DNA from 3 places in the Bacillus sp. WC2503 genome. Region 1 is predicted to be linked to each of the others. Evidence: predicted binding sites of a transcription regulator. Region 1 holds the regulator's gene; each other region holds the start of a gene.

Region 1 (5,406 bases):
GAGGATATTGATGCAATTGCTGTAACAGAGGGACCCGGTTTAGTAGGAGCACTTTTAATAGGAGTAAATGCAGCGAAGGCGGTAGCCTTTGCACATGATATTCCTCTAGTTGGTGTTCATCATATTGCTGGCCATATTTATGCGAATCGTTTAGTAAAAGAAGTTCAATTCCCACTACTATCACTTGTTGTATCGGGTGGACATACAGAACTTGTTTATATGAAAGAACATGGTTCATTTGAAGTGATTGGTGAAACGCGAGATGATGCAGCAGGAGAAGCATATGATAAAGTAGCTCGTACGCTATCTATGCCGTATCCAGGTGGTCCTCATATTGATCGCCTTGCGCATGAAGGGAAGCCAACAATTGATTTGCCTCGTGCATGGCTAGAACCCGATTCGTATGATTTCAGCTTTAGTGGATTGAAATCAGCAGTTATCAACACTGTGCATAACGCAAAACAACGTGGTATAGAAATTGCACCGGAAGATTTAGCAGCAAGCTTTCAAGAGAGTGTAATTGATGTACTTGTAACGAAAGCATCTCGTGCAGCAGAAGCGTATAATGTAAAGCAATTGCTTCTTGCTGGTGGAGTAGCTGCTAATAAAGGGCTTCGTGCACGTCTAGAAGAAGAGTTTGCACGAAAAGAAGATATAGAGCTAATTATCCCGCCGTTATCTTTATGCACAGACAATGCAGCAATGATTGCAGCTGCAGGTACAATTGCATACGAACAAGGAAAACGTGCGACATTAGCTTTAAATGCAAACCCAGGCTTAGATATTGAAGCATAGTTATACACAAAATTAACCACAGCTTGTGGATAAAACCCATATTATCTGTTGATAATGTGGGTTTTATTGTGTATATAAACTGTTAATAACTTTTTTGTTAAATGTGGATAATGTGGAAAAGTTATTTTGATGTTTATTTTATAAAGGTGGATATGTGTATAACCTTGTGGATAAAACGGATGAAGTCTGACCTTTAAATGAATTCTTTTTCGGGAAATAAAAACGAGAAGATATCCTAAAAAACTTTTGAAAAATCCTCCTCTTATCATATTGGTTGCTGCAATTGTCAATCTTTGTCGGGAAAACGATGTTTCTTGTCGAATTGTTTATATATTTTAAGTTAAGGTATGTGCATTCAAAAAATCGTCGATATAATTTCATGTACTACGAAACTGATTCTAAAGGGAAATAAAAAGGATGTCATCTAGTCAAAAATCCTCGACTGATGAGACATCCTTTTTGTTTAAATTAGCTTATATATGCAGTTCTTCCCATTCTGCCATACAGGCTTCAAGTTGTTCTTGTAATGTTTGTTTTTTCGTTGTAATCTCACTAGCCTTTTCATAATCTGCATATATTTCTGGTAAGCAAAGCTGATCCTCTAACGTAGCAATTTCTTCTTCTAAGCTTACGATGTTTTGTTCTAGTTCTTCGATTTTTCGAGTGCGTTGACGTTCTAATTGTTTACGCTCTTTTTCTTCGAGATAATTTAATTTTTCTTGAGCTACGGTTTTTTGAACAGGTGCCTGATTTTCTTGCTGTTCTTGTTGTTCAAATGCTACGCGTTCAATCATTTCATTTTTCTTCTCCACATAGTAATCGTAATCACCTAAATACTCTTGCGCACCTTCTGTTGATAATTCGACAACTGTAGTCGTTACGCGATTAATGAAGTAGCGGTCATGTGAAACGAATAGAAGAGTTCCTGGATAATCAATTAAAGCATTCTCCAAAATTTCTTTACTATTTAAATCAAGATGGTTCGTTGGCTCATCGAGAATTAATAAATTGGATTTTTGCATCATAAGTTTTGCGAGAGCTAATCGGGCCTTTTGTCCACCACTAAGAGAAGATACTGGTTTTAGTACATCATCCCCTGTGAATAAAAAATTACCTAATATAGTGCGAATTTCTTTTTCGGGTTGAAGCGGATATTCATCCCATAGTTCATTTAAAACGCGCTTAGAAGATGTTAAGTTAGCTTGCTCTTGATCATAATAACCAACAGATACATTTGATCCGAAAGCAACATCTCCATGTAATAGCTGTAACTTATTCACAATGGATTTTAATAATGTGGATTTTCCAATTCCATTCGGTCCAACTAAGGCAACACTATCTCCCCGAGTTAAGCGCATATTTACATGTTCAATAATAGGATCCTCATCATAACCGATGGTTGCATCTTTTACTTGTAAAACATCATTTCCACTTTGTTTTTCAATATCGAAGTGGAATGAGGCTGATTTAGAGTCACCTAATGGTCTGGTTAATAATTCCATTCTATCTAATTGTTTACGACGGCTTTGTGCACGTTTTGTCGTAGATGCACGTGCTATATTTTTTTGAACGAAGTCCTCAAGTTTAGCGATTTCATCTTGTTGCTTTTCGTAACGCTTCATTTCTTGTTCGTATAGGGCTGATTTTAAGTCTAAATATTTACTGTAGTTACCAACAAATCGTCTGCTTTCTTTATTCGAAATTTCATATACTTGTGTAACAAGCTTATCTAAGAAATAACGGTCATGAGAAACGATTAAAATTGCGCCAGGATAACCTTGTAAGTATTGCTCAAGCCACGTTAATGTTTCGATGTCTAAATGGTTTGTAGGCTCGTCTAAAATAAGTAAGTCTGGTTTCGTTAATAATAATTTCCCAAGAGCTAATCTCGTTTTTTGTCCGCCACTTAACGTAGAAATTGTCGTCTGATGCGTTTCAACAGGGAAACCAAGACCGCTTAAAATGGAGCGAATATCTGCTTCGTACTGATAGCCGCCTTGATCTTTATAATCTAATTGCAATTGGTCATAATCAGCTAATAATTTTTCATATGTAGCGGCATTTGAAAAGTTTTCTTCTTTTCCCATTTCTTGCTCTAGCCTTCGAAGTTTTGTCTCCATTTGCTGTAGGTGTGTAAAGACGGTTAGCATTTCATCCCAAATTGTTAATGATGTTTCTAATCCAGTATTTTGAGCTAAGTACCCAATTGAGACATCTTTCGGTTTTATAATTTCGCCGCCATCATGAGATAATTCACCGGCGATAATTTTTAATAATGTAGATTTTCCGGCTCCATTTCGTCCAACTAAAGCGATACGATCTTTCGTTTGCACTTCCAATTTTATGTTTGCAAGAATCGTTTCGGCACCGTATAATTTTGAAAGCCCGTTTACTTGTAATAAAATCAATGTTTTCACCTCAAATAATTTCTTAACTTTGCCATGTTTATATTTCTCAATCATACTAAAAATAGTGTATAGTTTAAAATAAAGAGAGAATACTTCTTCTCTTTATTATACAAGGAAATTCATAAGTACTAAACTTCTGTATTCGATTCAAGTATATGAATAAAGATAGGAAGAGAGGAGAGGTTATATGGATCAGCAGAAAATTCCGCAAGCCACTGCTAAACGATTGCCTCTATACTATCGATTTATCCAAAACTTATCTCTTTCTGGTAAGCAACGTGTTTCATCAGCCGAATTGAGTGAAGCGGTAAAGGTTGATTCCGCAACTATTCGAAGAGATTTCTCATACTTTGGAGCATTAGGGAAAAAGGGATATGGATATAACGTAAATTATTTATTATCATTTTTCCGTGAAACACTCGATCAAGATGATATAACACGTGTAGCGCTTATTGGAGTAGGTAATTTAGGGACCGCTTTCTTACATTATAATTTCACGAAAAACAATAATACAAAAATTGAAATGGCATTTGATGTTAGTGAAGAGAAAGTTGGAACAGAAATCGGGGGTATTCCTGTATATCATTTAGATGAATTAGAAGAAAGGTTATCAAATGATATACAAGTGGCAATATTAACAGTACCCGCTACAGTAGCGCAATCTGTAGCCGATAGATTGGCAGAAACAAACGTGCACGGTATTTTAAACTTCACACCAGCACGCTTAAATGTGTCAGAGAATATAAGAATTCATCATATTGATTTAGCTGTAGAGCTACAAACGCTTGTTTACTTTTTAAAGAATTATCCACAATAAAACGCAGAGGAGGTGACCTCTGCGTTTTATTATTGTTTTTTCTTTGTGAATTTCACTAATATAAGGCGAAGTGCCAAATTAAAATCAATTGTTGCCATAACTGCAAATAGTATTGTCCACATATTCCAGATTGTATCTGTCACGTTCGTAATGGCGAAACGTGTAAAGATACATCCGAGAAGGAAATACAATGCAGCCATGAACAATGGTGAGTTTCTCATACAAAAAATCCTCCGATAAAGCCTTGCATTTTTTCAGCTTCTTTAATCATTTCTTGAATTTGTTCATTGCTCATGAAAATCTGTCCAATGGCAACTAATGTATTCATTGCTACATGGGCTGCTATAGGAACGATAATGCGTTTCGTTTTTACATATAAGAAGGCGAATACGAGCCCCATAGAAGTGTATACCAATAGGTGAGTAAAATCAAAATGAATCGCTGCGAATACGAGTGAACTAATAATAGCAGCAACGAAGAAATTAAATCTCTTATAAAGTGTACCAAATAAAATTTTTCTAAATACGATTTCTTCTAAAATAGGTCCGATTATAGATATAACAATAAGGAACCAAGGTGTCGTTCTTGCGATGTCCATAAGTCGGTCTGTATTCTCAGATCCAGGTGTAATCCCTAATAGATACATTTCAATCATACCTGCAATACTTTGTGAGATGATTGCTAAGAAGAACCCGATAAAAATCCACCCGATTGTAGCTGGAACAGAAGAGCGCATTGCATCTAAATGCCTGTCACGAATATCTGTTCTAAGTAACCAAATTACAACGCATAGTGCAATGAAAAAGCTAATAATAGACCAATGTCCGGTTATTAGTTGAAACTTTTCCTCGTTGGTAAATCCTCTATTATCGTATAGTCCGGTTTTCAGAAGAAGTGGTAATCCGGCAATACCCGACAATTGCATTAAAATGTATGTAACGATAATCCACCAATATTGTTTCTTCAAATGGTTTAACCATCCTTTCTAACTCTAGTGTATGAGATAAGGCAGGATAACATGTAATATGCTACCTACGATATAAACTTTCATTCGAATTATGTTTTTTTTGTAAATCTGCATTGGAAATTAAAATAGAAGACAGGAAAAAGTTGTGTGTGTAGCGAAAACAACTTAGGGTGTCTTTCATATTGTAACATACGAGTAGTGGAAACAACGATTCATATAGTAAAGGTAGTAGAAGAAGGATTTTATATAGAAGAGTATATATAGTAATTTGCGAAAAAATTATGATTTTTTTACTTGCAAAAGAAATTGAGATTATTTATTATTATAAGTGTGTTAGCACTCGGGTGACTCGAGTGCTAATAAAAAATTTACATAACACAATGAGGAGGTTATTGTTCATGCTAAAGCCATTAGGTGAT
Region 2 (5,406 bases), 150 kb from region 1:
GAGATAAAATCTTTAAGTGTTGCATTTAATATGATGCTAGGGAACTTAAGGGGCATGGTAAAAAATATCGATACTACATTTTCGTATACAAATAATCAAGTTCAGCAAATTAGAAAACAAACAGGTGAAGCGACAAAGCAAGCACAAGGTGTGTCTGAAACCCTTGCGGAGATTTCTTCCGGTGCCGAGCAATCAGCAGCATCGATTCAAGCGATCGTTTCTACTGTTGATACAACGACTTCTATTGCAAATGAAGTAGAAGGAAAAGCAAAACAGTCTGACGAGTTGTCTTCAGAAATGGTTCAAGCTTTAGGACAAAGTACACGTGTCTTTACTTCTTTAATTCAAGGTATTCAAACATTGGCGAGAGAAAATGAAGATTCGATGGAAAATGTACAGAAATTAGAAGAGCGAATGAAACAAGTTGAACACATTGTTTCTGTTGTGAGTGAGATTGCTAGCCAAACAAATTTATTAGCACTCAACGCTTCTATTGAGGCAGCTCGTGCAGGAGAGCATGGAAGGGGCTTTGCGGTTGTAGCAGAAGAAGTACGTAAACTTGCTGATGAAAGTGATCATTCCGCAAGAAACATATCGCAGTTATTACGGAATATGCAAGATGAAGTACAGCAAGTCGCATTGAAAATGACAGAGCAGGTGAAGACAGCTAAAGAAGAGGCAAAACGCGGAGAAGCTACAGAATTAATTTTAAAAGAAATGTCATCAAGTGTTATGGAAGTAGCCGATGCAACTAAGCAAATTAGTAATTATATGAATGAACAAGTGAATCACATTTATCAAACAGGAGCACAAACAAAGGCTGTAGCAGCAATTGCGGAAGAAACGTCAGCTGGTTCACAAGAAGTGGCACGTGTGACGTTGCAACAGTCTAAAAATATGATAGCAATCGATCAATTATTAAAAGACTTAGAGAAACAATCAGCGGATTTAAAACAAACAATTGAACGGTTTTCAATGTAAAAGGGAAGAACAGAATGCTGTTCTTCCCTTTTTTTAGCTAGATTTAATATCTACAGTTAAAAAGTATAAACTATGAACGTTTCCGCAACATTCTTTTCTGTCCCTTTCGGATGAAAATTATAGCGAGCTATAATATTAAAAGGGGTGTCTTTTATGAAAAAAGAAAAAAGACAACGATTAATTAAACAATTTGTAAAGGAGTATGAAATAGAGAAGCAAGAAAGATTAGTAGAATTGTTAGCAAAAAAAGATGTATTAGTAACACAAGCTACAGTTTCTCGAGATATTCGTGAGTTAAATTTAACGAAGGTACCTTCTCAAGAAGGATTAATGATATATAAATTTTTCTCAGAAGAGCATTTACAAACTGATATAAAGTTAAAGAAAAAATTACGAGAGGTTGTTGTAAAAATTGATTGTGTAGATCAATTAATGGTTATTAAAACATTACCCGGTAATGCACATGTTATTGGTGTTTTGTTTGATGAGCTAGATTGGAAAGAAAAAATAGGATGTGTATGTGGAAATGATACATGCCTTATCATTTCTCAGTCAAAATCAGATAGGGAGATTTTAGAAGAAAGGTTAAATTTAATTATTTAGATGCAAAATCCTGTTTTTAATAAAAATTAAAAACAGGATTTTTGTTTAAATACGGAAGTTAAATATTCAACATATATGCGTAATATATGTGTTTTTTTATTGAAAAATCGGGATGAAGTGTTATAAAAATACAAATTCATATGATTTTAAAAAAATAACTTGTTTAATATTTCACAATGATAATGTGGATGCTTTCACAAAGATGAAGGCGCGTAGCATTTATTATGTACTTGTAAGACATCAAACATATTTAAAAGGAGGTACAACAAATGAAGCATCCGATACATGTTACTTCAGAGATTGGGGAATTACAAACAGTTTTATTAAAACGACCTGGTAAAGAAGTGGAAAACTTAACGCCAGATTATTTGCAACAATTATTATTTGACGATATTCCATACTTACCAATTATTCAAAAAGAGCATGATTATTTTGCACAAACATTACGCAATCGGGGTGTTGAAGTTCTTTATTTAGAAAAACTAGCTGCTGAGGCATTAGTAGATAAAAAACTTCGAGAAGAATTTGTTGATCGTATTTTAGAAGAAGGACAGGCTGACGTAAATGTTGCACATCAAACTTTAAAAGAATATTTACTTTCCTTTTCAAATGAAGAATTAATTCAAAAAATTATGGGTGGTGTACGGAAAAACGAGATTGAAACAAGTAAGAAGACACATTTATATGAATTAATGGAAGATCATTATCCGTTTTACTTAGACCCAATGCCTAATTTATATTTTACTCGTGATCCAGCAGCTAGCGTGGGCGATGGATTAACGATAAATAAGATGAGAGAACCGGCGCGTAGACGTGAATCATTATTCATGGAGTACATCATTAAATATCATCCAAGATTTGCAAATCACAATGTGCCAATTTGGCTAGATCGTGATTATAAGTTTCCAATTGAAGGTGGCGATGAGCTAATTTTAAATGAAGAAACAATTGCAATTGGAGTATCTGCCCGTACGTCAGCTAAAGCAATTGAACGTTTAGCTAAAAATCTTTTTAGTCGACAAAATAAAATTAAGAAAGTGTTAGCAATAGAAATTCCAAAATGCCGAGCATTTATGCATTTAGATACAGTGTTTACAATGGTTGATTATGACAAGTTTACAATTCACCCAGCCATTCAAGGGCCAAAAGGAAATATGAATATTTATATTTTAGAAAAAGGTCCAGATGTGGAAACTCTTAAAATTACACATCGCACTTCTTTAATGGAAGCATTAAAAGAGGTATTAGGTTTAAGTGAATTAGTTCTTATTCCTTGTGGAGGAGGAGATGCAATTGCTTCCGCTCGTGAACAATGGAATGATGGTTCTAATACATTAGCAATTGCGCCAGGTGTAGTTGTTACATATGATCGCAACTATGTATCCAATACGTTATTGCGGGAACATGGTATAGAAGTCATTGAGGTGCTAAGTTCGGAATTATCTCGTGGGCGTGGGGGTCCACGTTGCATGAGTATGCCAATTGTTCGTAAAGATATTTAGTATAAATAACGGAGAAAGTAGGGATGAAGTATGTTAATGACTAGACCAAATTTAAAAGGAAGAAGTTTTCTAGCTGAAAAAGATTTTACACAAGAAGAATTATTATATTTTCTAGATTTAGCAGCAGAATTAAAAGAGAAAAAGAAAAACGGTGTCTCACATCATTATTTAGAAGGTAAAAATGTAGCGCTATTATTTGAAAAAACCTCTACTCGTACGCGATGTGCATTTACAGTAGCATGTACAGATTTAGGTGCGAACCCTGAATATTTAGGGAAAGGTGATATTCAGCTTGGAAAAAAAGAATCCGTAGAGGATACAGCAAAAGTGTTAGGACGTATGTTTGACGGAATTGAGTTTCGTGGATTTAATCATGAAACTGTAGAATCTTTAGCACAAAATTCTGGTGTACCGGTTTGGAATGGATTAACAGATATGTGGCATCCAACACAAACACTTGCAGATTTATTAACAATTAGAGAACATGTAGGGAAATTAAAAAATGTGAAGCTTGTTTACGTTGGAGATGGACGAAATAATGTTGCTAATAGCTTACTAGTTGGTGGAGCGATTGTTGGAATGGATGTACGTATTTGTACACCGGAATCTTTATGGCCAGAGCAAGAAGTAATTGATTTAGCAAAAAAATATAATGAACAGGTAATGATAACAAGTAATGTGGAAGAAGCTGTTGCAAATGCAGATGTAATTTATACAGATGTATGGGTGTCTATGGGAGAAGAAGAAAAATTTGCTGAACGTGTCGAGTTATTGAAACCTTATCAAGTAAATATGAAAATGATTAAAGAAACAGGGAATGAAAACGTGATTTTCTTACATTGTTTACCCGCATTCCATGATGTTGAAACGATGTATGGTGAGGAAGTTTATGAGAAATATGGGCTGAGAGAAATGGAGGTAACTGACGAAGTATTCCGCAGTAAACATTCAAAAGTATTTGATCAGGCTGAAAATAGAATGCATACAATTAAAGCGGTTATGGCAGCTACTTTAGGAAACATGGAGTAAAGAAGAAAGGGGGTCTTCCTTTCTTCTTTCTCCTCCTTTAGACACTATCATTCACTATTGCTTTCGTATTGTTATTGCAATTAAAGAGAGGTGAGTGGAATGGGTGAAGATAAGAAATTAGGGTTGTTTACATTAACGGCGCTTGTAGTGGGGTCTATGATTGGCGGTGGAGCATTTAATTTAGCAAGTGATATGGCAAAAGGTGCTGGTGCTGGAGCCATTATTATTGGTTGGGTTATAACAGGAATTGGGATGATTGCGCTTGGATTATCTTTTCAAAATCTAACTGTAAAACGGCCAGATTTAGATGGTGGTATTTTTAGTTATGCAAAAGCAGGATTTGGGAATTTTATGGGATTTAATAGTGCGTGGGGATATTGGCTATCTGCCTGGCTTGGTAATGTAGCTTACGGCACATTATTGTTTTCTTCATTAGGGTATTTCTTCCCAATCTTTGAGGGCGGTCAAAATGTAGCATCCATTATTGGTGCAAGCGTATTATTATGGTGTGTTCACATGTTAATTTTACGTGGAGTTCAATCAGCAGCACTTGTGAATTTAGTAACTACAATCGCAAAATTAGTACCTGTATTTGTATTTATTGTTATAGGAATCTTCGCGTTTCATATTGATACGTTCCTAGATGGATTTTGGGGACAAACTGGTTCTTTTTCATGGGGAGCAGTTGGCAGCCAAGTTAAAAGTACAATGCTTGTAACTTTATGGGTGTTCATTGGGGTAGAAGGGGCTGTTGTTTTATCAAGTCGAGCAAAAAATAGAAGTGATGTAGGGAAAGCAACGGTTATTGGCTTAATTGGTACACTCATCATTTACATTTTAATTACATTACTGTCTCTTGGACTTATGCAGCAAGCAGATATTGCTAATTTAAAAAATCCGTCTATGGCTTATTTATTTGAAAGTGTTGTTGGAAAATGGGGTGCTATCTTTATTAATTTAGGTTTAGTTATCTCTGTATTAGGTGCTTGGTTAGGTTGGACTTTACTCGCATCTGAAATTCCGTATTTGGCGGCTAAAGACGGAGTATTTCCAAAATGGTTTGCAAAAGAAAATAAAAATAAAGCTCCAATAAATTCATTATGGATAACAAATGGCTTAATTCAAATGTTCTTATTAACATTCGTCGTTTCCGATCAGGCGTATAACTTTGCATTCTCATTAGCATCTTCAGCTATTTTAATCCCATATGCTTTTTCAGCATTTTATCAACTGAAGCATAGCTTAAAGTCTGAAGAAGCGGATCGAAATAAAAATATAATAATTGGTTTGA
Region 3 (5,406 bases), 3.5 Mb from region 1:
AAGAAGTAATGAACATAGAAAAAGAAATTACGGGCTGGAAAATGGTGTTGAATACCACTGAATTTCTTTGCTGTTCTAATAAAGAAGAGTTTTTTTCATCACTTACTAAATTAAAAAGAAAGATGTATTCCATTAGAACTATTTTAATGGTAGATGACCCTATGCATGCCTACACTAAACCGAGATATGGAATTCCACTTGTCAAACAACGTTTTCATGGAATAGTAATTCAGCCTAGTCCTCTTACCATTTATAACGGCGGTAGATTAATTCATAATTATTCGCATGGTAACTATTCAGTAGGAAGACATAACTCGTTCTATTCGTTTACTATTTACAAGTATCCTGCTTTCATTTTAAAGTTCTTTTACAGTCCATGGAACAACGCTATGAAGGACCGGAAACTACAGATTGGTCCTACTCTTTCTAAACATAGCGCCCAGAATGGTTTGGGTACTCATCATCTTGTAACACTAGCTAAATTAGAAGAAAATTATCTACATTATGCAAACTTAACTAGCGATCTTCGATTAATGCCAGAATATCAATTGTTATTTCCAGATTTATGTTTTCCAAATTAATTATTGTATCTATAAATCAACACAATCCATAATTATTCAAATAACGCTTTTATGAAAAGTTATTTCTCTTAAATTATTCAGACATTTTCATGGCTTATTTTCATATATTCAGTATTCCCTCAATACACTAAGAAAAGTATACAAAGTGAATGGAGGTTAAATATGCTTATCACAAATATTTATGATTTTATAGCCAAGTATGGGCGTCCCCCTCACTTTCACAAAGATTTCCCTTTAATCTTATTTTGGAGCCAAAAAAGCGGCTGCACTTCACTCGCATATTGGTTCTTTTATCACATTAATTTGTTTAAAGAAGTTGTAAAATATAGCCCATTTGTTCATAACTATGAATTTGAAATTTATAAAAATTCCATACCATATTTCACTGATTTAGCCAACGCATTACAAGCAAAAGAAAAAGACACGTATAAATTGGTAAGAAACCCTTTCAAAAGAGCTGTAAGTTCCTTTATTTCTCTTATACCAGCGCCATATTACGAATCCACTGAGTGGAAGCCAATCCGTCGTTATCTTTATGGTGATGAATCTTGCAATAAAAAGATTTCCTTTAAACTGTATTTATATTATTTAAAAGCGCATGCACCAAATTTTGAAGGTGTAAACCCACACTTCACACCTCAATATATACAAGGAGAAGAAGAGTTCGTTACAAATTACATTTACCTTGAAAAATTCTCTACCCATCTGTCTATCTTAGAAGACAAACATTGTTTAAAAAAATCTCCATTAAACGGATTAATAAACTCGTGGCATCACCAAAGTAATCTAGCAAATTACAAAGGTAACTATGCAGATGGTGATATTACAGATCCCTTATTCCCAAGGCATCCGACCTATGATAGTTTTTATGATGAAGAAACGATTCAATTAGTTGAAGATATCTTCAAAGAAGATTTCACTACTTACAAATATCCCTCAACATTACTTTAAAATATAAACATTTTCCTTATCATAAATTCATAATTATTACAGAGAAACTTAAGCCACCTACTTAAGTTTCCTCATAATACTCCTGCAAATTGAAGTTGGGCACTATTCTAATAGTGCTCTTTTTAATGAATTTCAATTTTCAAAAGATTTCTATTGAGTCCCCCTCCAAAATAACTATTTTGTTCGACTTTCTATTAAGCTCTTTTTTAATAAACCTTACAAATTCGTAATACTATTGTCACCTAAATAGATAGTTAATTGGTTAATTCTGGTTTAATATAACAAACTGTTAGATTGATTAAATAAAACATTATTGGTAGGTGTGACACTTGATGGCAAGAAAATTATTACGCTACGTAATTGTAAGTGTGTTTTTTCTAACTATTCCGATTATATTTATACATTTTGTATCGGCTCAATCCATTCCAAAAGAATACAGTGAAGAATGGCCCACAGTAAAAAAAACTGCTGAACTAGTTACAATTGGTTACTTTAAAAAAGAGAAGACTCTTGATATTGTAATAAAAAAAGTTGAGCCTCCGGAAGAATATAGAACACATGAGATTTACCTATTCGGACATGTTGCTGACGATAAAAAACAAAAGATTTCTGCTATTGTAAATTTTAGTGAGAACTATTCAATTAGAGATACATCTGAAGATTTATTTTAAGTCAAAGAGTATTTAACTTATGTTAGATGCTCTTTTAGCTAAAATAACGCTTTTGTTAAGATCCACGCATCCATTTCTTAGGTGAAAAACTTTTATAAAGGCATTTTTTTAGACAAATTTACCAGATGAATTAACAGAAACTTCGTGTTATTCTTAATTTGTTGAATAACCCAATACATTCAACAATGCTCTTGACTGCATACTTAGTATGCAACCATCCATCCAGATACCTTAGCTAATACGTCCCCAAAATCGTTATTATTGCTAAGGTATCTTTTTAGATGCCCTGTGTGCAGGGCTTTTTTATTTCAGTGATAACGCTCTTTTTCCCATATAATTATTGATGCTTGTAGTCCCATTTCTTAACAAAATTCAAATTTGATTATATTAACCGAATTTTTCGCTCTTCCATACGAATTACTTTTCCATTTTGAATATACAAATGATTGTTCACCAAATCCACCTTGAGGTGGTTCTATTAGTTGGACCTGACCATTTTTAACAACATATATTCCGTTTATTTTCAAAACTGACACATAATAAGTGATTTATATCACCACATTGATTTTAATATATTGCTATTCTTGGTTTAGTTATCACATTAAACTTTATGGAGGCATTCATATGGAACATACATTTACTGAAACTTCTATTGTCGGTGAGATTGTTACACAATTTCCGAAAGCTAGTGATCTTTTTAAATCATATAGAATAGATTTTTGTTGTGGTGGTAATAAACCACTTATTGATGCAATTAATGAAAGAAATTTATCAGCAACAGAAGTACTTACAGAGTTAAATACGCTTTATGATAAAACAAAACTATTAAACGAGTCTGAAATTGATTGGAAAAATGCATCTTATCGCGAATTGATTGATTATGTTATAAATAAGCACCATCGCTATTTAAATGAAGAGTTGCCACAATTAAGTCCGTATGTAACGAAAGTATTACGCGTCCATGGAGCTAGTCAGCCTCATTTAGCTCAAATTCATAAGCTATTTCATGAACTTAAGATGGAATTAGAACAGCATTTAATTAAAGAAGAAACAGAAGATTTCCCATTAATTTTAGAATTCGAACAACATCCAACTGATGAAAACTATGCAAAATTACGTAAAGTAGTGGATGAGTTAGAGAATGAACATAACCACGCTGGCAATATTATTAAAGAACTTCGTAAAGTGACAAATGACTTTACTCCTCCAGAAGGAGCTTGTGGCACTTATCGACTTGTTTACCAACGTCTTGAAGCTCTAGAATCTGATTTATTTGAGCATATACATTTAGAGAATAACATTTTATTTCCACGTGCAATTACGAAAGCATAGATAAAGCACAGGACATGAGTATACATGCTCATGTCCTGCTTTTTCATTGTGTAAGAAATAGTCACACTTCCCCTATCATTTCATTGGGCAGCTTACTATTATTTAATTAGGTGCGGGTCTCTTCACTCCCCCACCTACCCATATAAAAAATTCCCTTTCACTTATCTCTCCACATAAATCCGAATTTTAACAATTTGTGAATCATTATTAAGATGTGATAAATATCACATCTCCCTCTTTTTTTATTTTCTATAATAGAAACATAATATACTTTGTTCAACATTTCACATAAAAAGGGGAAATGAATATGAAAAAACGTTTAGTTATGATCGGAAATGGTATGGCTGGCATACGCTGTATGGAAGAAATATTAAAACATGATAGTGATTCATATGAGATTACTATTTTTGGAGATGAACCACATCCAAACTATAATCGCATTATGCTCTCTCATGTTTTACAAGGCAAAACAAATATGCAAGATATCATTATGAATGACTACAGTTGGTACGAAGAAAATGAAATAACCTTGTATACAAACGAAAGAGTTCAAAGTATTAACCGAGAAGAAAAAATCATTATCACAGAAAAGAATCGTACTCTTACATATGACAAACTCATTATCGCAACAGGTTCTAGTGCTTTTATTTTACCTGTTGAAGGTTCTACCCTTCCTGGTGTGACAGGATTTCGAACAATTGAAGATACACAATTTATGATTGATACTGCTAAAGATAAGAAAAAAGCCGTTGTCATCGGCGGTGGGTTACTTGGCTTAGAAGCCGCAAGAGGTCTTATTGATTTAGGAATGAACGTACATGTTGTTCATTTAATGCCGAGCTTAATGGAGCAACAACTAGATACAAAAGCAGCTTCTCTCCTTCGTGAAGATTTAGAAGCACAAGGCATGAAATTTCTCATGGAAAAGAAAACGGTAAAAATTCTTGGTACAGACCATGTTGAGGGCATTCAATTTGAAGATGGTGAAGTTGTAGATTGTGATTTAATTGTAATGGCAGTCGGGATACGCCCGAATACGCAAATAGCAAAAGATGCTAGTTTAATTGTAAATCGCGGTATTGTAGTCAACGACTATATGCTAACAAATGATGAATCCATTTATGCCGTTGGTGAATGTGCAGAGCATGACGGTATCGCCTATGGCCTTGTTGCTCCTCTATATGAACAAGGTGCAATATTAGCAAAACATATAACGAATTTACAAACTGATGGATATACAGGCAGCATCGTCGGTACGCAATTAAAAGTTGCAGGTTGTGATTTATTCTCTGCTGGCCAAATCTATGAAGATGATCAAACGAAAGCAATATCCATCTTTGATGAATGTAAACGTTCCTATAAAAAAGTATTAATTCGTGACAATAAAGTCGCCGGTATCGTTTTATATGGTGACACAGCTGATGGTACACGCCTCTTTAGTATGTTAAAGAAAGAAGAAGATATACAAGAATATACACCTGCTTCCATTCTTCACAAAGCTGGTGAAGAATGTGAACTTGACGTTGCTACAATGAGTGCGGATGACACGATTTGTGGATGTAATGGTGTTACGAAAGGCACAATCGTACATGCCATTTTAGAACAAGAGTTAACGACTTTTGAAGAAGTAAAAGGCTGCACGAAAGCCGCCGGTTCTTGTGGTAAATGTCGTCCACTTGTAGAACAAATTTTATCTCATACACTTGGAGATGCGTTTGATGCCTCAGCACAATCTGCCGGTATGTGTGGATGTACAACTTTATCACGTGATGAAGTCGTAGAAGCGATTCATGAGAAAGGTTTAAAATCGCCAAAAGAAGTACGAAATGTACTCGGTTTTGCACATGAAGACGGATGTTCGAAATGTCGTC

Evidence for each region. Region 1 encodes Rex, which represses fermentation and respiration genes when NADH is low (regulators of the CRP and FNR family bind a similar motif). Its sites were predicted from a motif close to TTGTGAAATATTTCACAA; they were not measured.
Region 2: the regulator Rex is predicted to act here: its motif matches at 1,744-1,761, upstream of arcA (arginine deiminase).
Region 3: the regulator Rex is predicted to act here: its motif matches at 3,808-3,825, upstream of nirB (NADPH-nitrite reductase large subunit).

The regions. Positions count from the first base shown of each region.
Region 1 covers NZ_JBQYMD010000001.1:4,885,276-4,890,681, forward strand. The annotation lists gene tsaD (tRNA (adenosine(37)-N6)-threonylcarbamoyltransferase complex transferase subunit TsaD) at 1-795, shown strand, start outside; gene ACUN26_RS25385 (ABC-F family ATP-binding cassette domain-containing protein) at 1,269-3,203, opposite strand; gene ACUN26_RS25390 (redox-sensing transcriptional repressor Rex) at 3,391-4,020, shown strand; gene ACUN26_RS25395 (YdiK family protein) at 4,050-4,241, opposite strand; gene ACUN26_RS25400 (CPBP family intramembrane glutamic endopeptidase) at 4,238-4,987, opposite strand; gene groES (co-chaperone GroES) at 5,386-5,406, shown strand, end outside.
Region 2 covers NZ_JBQYMD010000001.1:5,033,305-5,038,710, forward strand. The annotation lists partial or broken gene ACUN26_RS26015 (HAMP domain-containing protein) at 1-39, shown strand, start outside; gene ACUN26_RS26020 (methyl-accepting chemotaxis protein) at 55-981, shown strand; gene argR (arginine repressor) at 1,135-1,584, shown strand; gene arcA (arginine deiminase) at 1,854-3,086, shown strand; gene argF (ornithine carbamoyltransferase) at 3,117-4,115, shown strand; gene arcD (arginine-ornithine antiporter) at 4,215-5,406, shown strand, end outside.
Region 3 covers NZ_JBQYMD010000001.1:1,377,927-1,383,332, reverse strand. The annotation lists gene ACUN26_RS07275 (glycosyltransferase family 2 protein) at 1-581, shown strand, start outside; gene ACUN26_RS07270 (sulfotransferase family 2 domain-containing protein) at 744-1,532, shown strand; gene ACUN26_RS07265 (hypothetical protein) at 1,865-2,203, shown strand; partial or broken gene ACUN26_RS07260 (DUF3954 domain-containing protein) at 2,586-2,751, opposite strand; gene ric (iron-sulfur cluster repair di-iron protein) at 2,828-3,535, shown strand; gene nirB (NADPH-nitrite reductase large subunit) at 3,843-5,406, shown strand, end outside.